Regions from separate parts of the Paenibacillus sp. 01L418 genome, predicted to be linked through region 3. Evidence: predicted binding sites of a transcription regulator. Region 3 holds the regulator's gene; each other region holds the start of a gene.
The links. The regulator LexA, encoded in region 3, represses DNA repair genes until DNA is damaged. The targets are predictions, from matches to a motif close to CGAACATATGTTCG.
Positions count from the first base shown of each region.

Region 1: AC1DSE_RS11310 (YhjD family protein) is a predicted target of LexA. The motif match lies at 983-996, and genes of this name have one in related genera.
Region 2: AC1DSE_RS26250 (YhjD family protein) is a predicted target of LexA. The motif match lies at 1,301-1,314, and genes of this name have one in related genera.

Region 1 is NZ_JBFTSN010000063.1:19,300-21,571, reverse strand. Features, by position in the region: gene AC1DSE_RS11320 (HD domain-containing phosphohydrolase) at 1-595, opposite strand, end outside; tRNA gene AC1DSE_RS11315 (tRNA-Arg) at 776-852, shown strand; gene AC1DSE_RS11310 (YhjD family protein) at 1,025-1,426, shown strand; gene AC1DSE_RS11305 (TerD family protein) at 1,836-2,272, shown strand, end outside.
Region 2 is NZ_JBFTSN010000321.1:4,473-6,744, forward strand. Features, by position in the region: gene AC1DSE_RS26235 (class I SAM-dependent methyltransferase) at 1-28, opposite strand, end outside; gene AC1DSE_RS26240 (GNAT family N-acetyltransferase) at 158-733, shown strand; gene AC1DSE_RS26245 (hypothetical protein) at 850-1,086, shown strand; gene AC1DSE_RS26250 (YhjD family protein) at 1,332-1,733, shown strand; gene AC1DSE_RS26255 (cupredoxin domain-containing protein) at 1,869-2,258, shown strand.
Region 3 is NZ_JBFTSN010000151.1:193-2,464, reverse strand. Features, by position in the region: gene AC1DSE_RS18325 (ABC transporter ATP-binding protein) at 1-492, opposite strand, end outside; gene yneA (cell division suppressor protein YneA) at 653-1,027, opposite strand; gene lexA (transcriptional repressor LexA) at 1,186-1,806, shown strand; gene AC1DSE_RS18310 (hypothetical protein) at 2,119-2,272, opposite strand, start outside.

The DNA.
Region 1 (2,272 bases), on a different contig from region 3:
GACCTTCACCGATTTTTCCCATTGCCAAAATAATCTCTTTTTGCGTCTCAATTATTTCCTCATACAGCATGATGGACTCAAGCGACTTGCCTGAGTAAGATGCAGCAAGCGATAAGTATTCCATATCTTTCACCGAGAGTATCTGCTTCTCTGTTAATTTGTTTATGGCTTGATAGGCACCGATTACTTCTCCTTGATTATTGTGAAAAGGGATCGTCATAATCGATTTCGTCCGATAACCGGTCTTTAAGTCGTTATCCGGATTGTGCCTTGGATCTTCATAGGCGTCATCTATAAATATAGATTGTCCCGTGCTTATAGCACTTCCTACCAGCCCGCTGCCGTAAGGAATCCGTATCTCGCAAGCCCCGTGAGCTACCGCTGTAAAAAGCTCACTGCGAGCAGCATCAATCAACCAGACGGTGCACCGATCTGCAACGACCATCTCTCTGCCCATATTGGCCATTAAGATAAGGACAGCATCCAGCTTCTTTTCATTCGCTATTTTAGCTGTATATTCAAAAATCACCTTAAGCATTTGTTCAGGCGACAAATCCAATCGAAACGATTGCGGTTCATTTTGGAATTCAAGCATTCGAACAATCCTCCAGCCGATCAAACTCGTTATCCTTACCTCTATTCGCCTTTACAAGCTTTTTATCCTCTTGATTCCATATAAAAGCGCAGTTATTCGACAAAAAAATACAATAGTCTTACACTAAAATGGTTAATCTTGCTTCACCTAAAGCACCCATGCTATAATCAATGTTGCTGCGCGTCCGTAGCTCATCCGGATAGAGCAAACGTTTCCTAAACGTTAGGTGGGAGGTTCGAGCCCTCTCGGGCGCGCCATTTCTTTCACGAATATATAAAGCTTATTGCTAATGCCGGCAATAAGCTTTTTTTGTTTTCATCCAAACCGCACCAACAGGCAAGTGTCGAATAATTTTTATAAGACACCTGATCAGGATACATTGACTACGGAACGTTTGTTCGCATATAATGTGCATGAGGTGATTTACAAATGGCCATGCCGTTGTCCAAAGTAAACAATTCATACCTGTACCATCCACCTGCTCACGATGAGATACAGCTTCTTCACAAAGCTATTATCCTTCCACTAGCTCTCGTTATTGTTGAACGAAATAGACGCGAGCTTGAGAGAAAAGCGCGAACTTTACGTTCTATTTTTACTAGGGCAGCAGACATTATGATTGCAAAAATGAAAACAGATCTAACAACAAATACACAGCAGCTCCTTCAGAAAAGCATTACTCTGTGCATGTATAAAAACACTGCTGAACAGATCAGCTATTGCTATAATTGCCGCGGTTTTGAAGACCAGATTGCTTATTCGCATGCCTACATACGTAATGAGATAAATAAGTGTATTTCAACCTATAGTGCTGAGATTTTCACTAAATAAGCATCCCTCGATGATCAAAAAAACAGACGATCCTCTTAAAGCTTCTTAAGAAGTCTCACTATTGAAGTGAGGCTCTTTTCTCTACTCGTAATTTCGTCATACAACGCTATAATCTTCCATTCCAATCTGCTATACTACAAATAGTTTCATATCGTTCTACAAAACATACAGTTTTAACCAAAATTATTGTCGAAAAAACAGCTTTTTATTATGCATTGAGGAGGCAGTTCATATGGGAATTAATTTAAATCCGCCAGGAAGACCATCCAACATTCTTGGAGGCCAAGGCGGCATTCAACAGGGCGGTATTCAGCAAGGCGGTATCCAACAAGGGGGTATTCAGGGCGGATCAATAAATAACGCTTTTGGCGCAGCTCCCGCTCCTCAGGCCAGTCCTAATGGTGGGCTTATCCTTACCAAAGGACAGAAGCTGGATTTGACCAAAAATAATGCAGGGCTTGATTTATTGAAAATCGGACTTGGATGGGACACAAATAACCTGCAAGGCCAGAGCTATGACCTAGATGCAGAGGTGTTTATGCTGAATCAGACAAACACGGTTTCTTCCACTAGTCATATCGTTTTCTACAACAATCTCGTGAGCCCCGATGGATCAACACGCTATAAGGGTGATAACCGTGACGGACAAGGCAGCGGTGACGATGAGACGGTTGAAATTCAATTATCCAGAGTAGCTTTGGATATCCAAAAAATCGTATTTACCGTTACAATTGATGAAGCTATTCGCAAAAACCAAAACTTTGGACAAGTTTCCAATGCATATATCCGTGTCGTGAACCAAGCAAACGGAGCCGAGATCTGCCGATTTGATCTATCCGAGGACTA
Region 2 (2,272 bases), on a different contig from region 3:
CGCGGCTGTGTTCATTTGGATTTAACATGCATTATTTTCCTCCCGCAAACGTGATTATATGGCAAGTTCACATGCAAGGCTCATTTTTCAAGCTTATGATGCAAGGGAAAGATTATGTATTTTACGTGTTTGTATGATGGGAAAAGGGGTTGAATAGATGGGTGCGTCATTCTCATTTCAGACGTTTCCGCGAATAGAGACGGATCGTTTTATTTTGCGAAAAACAGAGCAGCGGGATGTGCATGAATTGTTTGAGCTCTATTCCAATGATGATGTTGTCAAATATACACCGCTGCTGCCTTTCTCGGCAGAAGACGAGGCATGGCAGGAAATGAATTGGCATTTGGAGATTTATGCTCTACAAATAGGCATCAGATGGATAATTGAAGAGAAGAGCTCGGGTAAAGTAATCGGCACCTGTGGGTTTTTACATTACTTGAAGGAGCATGCGCGTACGGATTTAGGTTATGATCTATCTCCAAACTACTGGCGGAAAGGGATTATGAGTGAGGTAGCGGCGCCCATTATCGCTTTTGGCTTCAACAGCATGAAGCTCCATTGCATCGAGGCAAAGGTAGATCCGTCAAACACTGCATCGATCAACTTGCTCTGTAAGCTCGGTTTCAAACAGGATAGTCAGCCAAGGGAATTTGAGTTTGAGGATGGGAATTTTATTGAGCTGCTTGTATTTACGATGCTGCGCAAGGAGTTTGAATTATTGCACGCACGTTAGCGTCTTTCGCAAAGGACGTTTTCATCGTATAATAGGAGGAAGCGAGCCGCAGGAAGCTAAATGTATACTTGCTCGGCGGTGCTGCTTTATAATACTTTTTTTGGGAGGCATTACTAATGTCTATTAGCAAGGCGAGAAAAGCAAGGCAGAAGCTGGCGCAGCAAGGGCGCATGACGCCGGATGCACTGCGGGGCAGCTGGCTGGGCGTCAATCCAACGATCAAACGTACACCTACTTTGCAGGAGAAGCAGGCGAAGCTGAATAAGAAACACCGAAGGAATCACGCGAATTACAGCGATGGTTCCTTTTGTATTTATAGGGGTTGTTTGGTTTGGGAGAAGCAGGTTAGTTGACTTTGAATTTCGTGATTTTACTATGGTAATATGAAGACGTACATAATGAAAGCATGTTGCATTACATTGGGTTTGGTAAAAATTGATTTATGCCTATGTCATGCAACGGATACGAATCAATGACTCACAAACAGTCGTGCCAAGCAGGATTAAAAGTTAACTTTTGGGTATTAGTAAATTAACTTGCATCAAATCCTCGCTCCTCGCTATAATAAGAACAAACGTTCTTATTTGGAGGGGTGGCAATGGCCGCTAAAGAGGAAGAAGCCCGCGGAAAAGTCAGAATGGCAGCTAATCCACCGATACAGACCGAGGAAGAGCTTGTGCTGGTGAAGCAGTACGTTTTGCTTGGCATTGTTATGCGTATTTTGGATCATGATATACGTGTGATCGGCACTTCAGCCATTAAACTGCCGCGGTTTTATGAATCGATGATGCGCGGCATGCAGGATCGGGTGCTGCTTGACCTCGCTGGAATTAGAAGGAAATTCCGCGAAACAGGAATAAAGGTGTATGAGGAGAAGCGCGAAGCCGATGGTTTGCATGCCGAATATGTGTGCAGAGGGTACCATCATCGTTTTTTTATGCTCTGGGGCTTTGTAAAAGCGGAGTCTGAACGGGTGTTAAAACAGTATTTGTCCAGCTAATTTTGTAATTGTTCATGGTTTTGTCAAAATAACAAAAAAACTTTTCAGCTTTCCGTAGTTTAAGGTTGAGAACTTCGGACGATCTTATGTAATATAAGAGGTAGACATTATGATCGCAAAGGGGAGCACATAGCAATGCATAAGTGGATTATGTTTACTGTATTCGCAGCGGCGTCTTTGCTGGGCTTATATTTGCTCACATTCGCACTGCCAGCTAAGCCGGTTGATGAGTCTGCCTCGTTGCCAGAGGGCATGACTTTATTGAAGGTTGTAGCGTCCAACGATTTTGTATTTGATCAAAAAGAGTACAAAGTTAAAGTTGGAGACAAAGTTAGACTAAAACTTTCCAACAAAAGCGGTATCCACGGGATGCATATTGACGAGCTTCAAGTAGCTTTGGATAACGATCACCCGGAAACAGATTTGGAATTTAAAGAGCCAGGTACTTACAGAATCTATTGTTCCATTCCATGCGGTCAAGGACATACAACGATGGAATCGACTTTAGTGGTTGAAGCAGCCTAGTGCGTAATTGATTC
Region 3 (2,272 bases):
AAAAATAACCGATGGCTCTGTTATCAATGATCTTGCAATACTGACACGCTGTTGTTGTCCTCCCGAGAGCTGAGATGGGAATAACTCTGCTTTATCAGGAATTCCTACCTGCTCTAATAACGAAAGAGCTTTTTTCTTCCGTATTGAAGGATGCATCGATTGAAATACAAGCGGAAGCTCCACATTTTCCCTAACCGTCAAGTTGGCTATCAACTCATACGCTTGAAAAATAAATCCGATATGCTTCCGTCTAAACTCTGCCAAGCGGTTTTCATTCATCGTTACAATATTATGGTCCGCAATAAAGATTTGGCCTTCTGTAGGCTTCATTAAGCCAGCCATTAAGTTCAGTAAAGTAGATTTACCGGAACCGGAGCTCCCTAACAACGCAATCATTTCTCCCTTATGTACGTGAAAGCTTATTTTCTGCAGTACAGCGGTCGTTTCATGCCCATTCATAAATGAGTGGGATAACTCTTCAACTCGTAACAAAATAGCATCTCCTTTCAGTCCCCTTTAATAGACGYCAAAACCAAGGGTTAACCCTGCAGTAAACATAAAAAAACTTTCTAAAMAAGTATATTGGCCTGCATCTACTTTAAATAGAAAGTAATTTTTTGTATGAACTATTGAATTGTAATGGAAAATCAAGCTAAATGCTAGGAATAATTAACTTCTGTCCTGGCTTTATAACTGTTGATTGCAGATCATTCCGATCTTTAATCAAATATACGATATATCTGATATCATGGCTGCCATCTGAAACTTGTTTTGCAATATTCCAGAGTGTATCACCTGATTGCACCCTAATAATTTGTTCTTCCGCGGAAGCGGCTTCGGGAGTATTACTCGAAGCGTATGTCCCCATAAGTAGGAAGCTCGTAAACAATAAGAAAAACACAGCAGTGCAAACGACGAGCTTAACAGTATGACGCTTTATGAAATGCCTAATCAAGCGGTTGACCTTTGTTGCTTTGTTCGTATCTTGTTTATGAATGGTTCTATAAAAACTTGGACTAGTTATCATTTATCAACACCCCAAACGTTTGTTCTGTTTTTAGATTACACGAACAAACGTTTGGTGTCAACGAAAAAATACGAACCTCTGTACTTAAGAACTTATGTTTGTACGAACTCGAGTTCTATGTTATAATTTTTTGCAAACCTACTAATGGAGTGATTGCAGTGTCGAAGATTTCTAACCGACAACATTCAATTCTTGAATTTATTAAGAATGAAGTTCGGGAGAAAGGCTATCCACCCTCCGTTCGAGAAATCGGCGAAGCTGTTGGATTGTTGTCCAGTTCAACCGTTCACGGTCATTTGGACCGTCTAGAGAAAAAAGGTTTAATACGCCGAGATCCTACTAAACCGCGTGCTATTGAAATTTTGGATCAAGAAGGCTCTGATGGCATTATCCCGCTTTCCGTAGCTAGAGTACCTATTGTTGGTAAAGTTACCGCTGGTGTGCCGATTACTGCTACAGAAAATATTGAAGAATATTTCCCGCTTCCTTCCCATTTTGTTGGTGACAGCAGTGTTTTTATATTGAATGTCATGGGCGAGAGTATGATTGAAGCAGGTATTCATGACGGAGATTATGTTATCGTTCGTCAACAGCAAACGGCAAACAATGGTGAGATCGTAGTTGCAATGACTGAGGACGACGAAGCAACAGTCAAAACATTTTACAAAGAGAAAAATCATATTCGTTTGCAGCCGGAAAATTCCACAATGCAGCCTATATTACTTCAAAATGTAACGATTCTAGGTAAAGTCATTGGACTTTTCCGTGATATTCATTAATACCAATTAATATGTACATAAAGAAAAGGCTGAATCAACGACGTTGATTCAGCCTTTTCTTTGGCTATTACATTAACTTTCTTGCTTAAAGGTTTGGTAACGTCTGCCATTCTCAAGTCTTTCAACAAAATTCTGATTTGTGAGCTCTCCAATGACATGGGTCCAAAATTGTTGTGCGGGAACATTACGTTCAAGCTGATACAGCTCCCGCTCTCCTTTATGCTTTTGTACAACTAGCTTAGCTGCTTGTTTACCAACACCAGATCTTCTATATTTTCGCATAATAAAAAAATGTGCAAGTAAATTATAGTGTCAGTCATATTCAGTTACTTTTTTGGTTAATGCAAAACCAGCGATCTCGTCGTTCACAGTAATGATATAAGGAAAATAAGCATCGGTCTCCTGCCAATAATTTTCCCAATCGGACAATTGTGTATATAATTCTAATGAATTTACAGCAGCATCC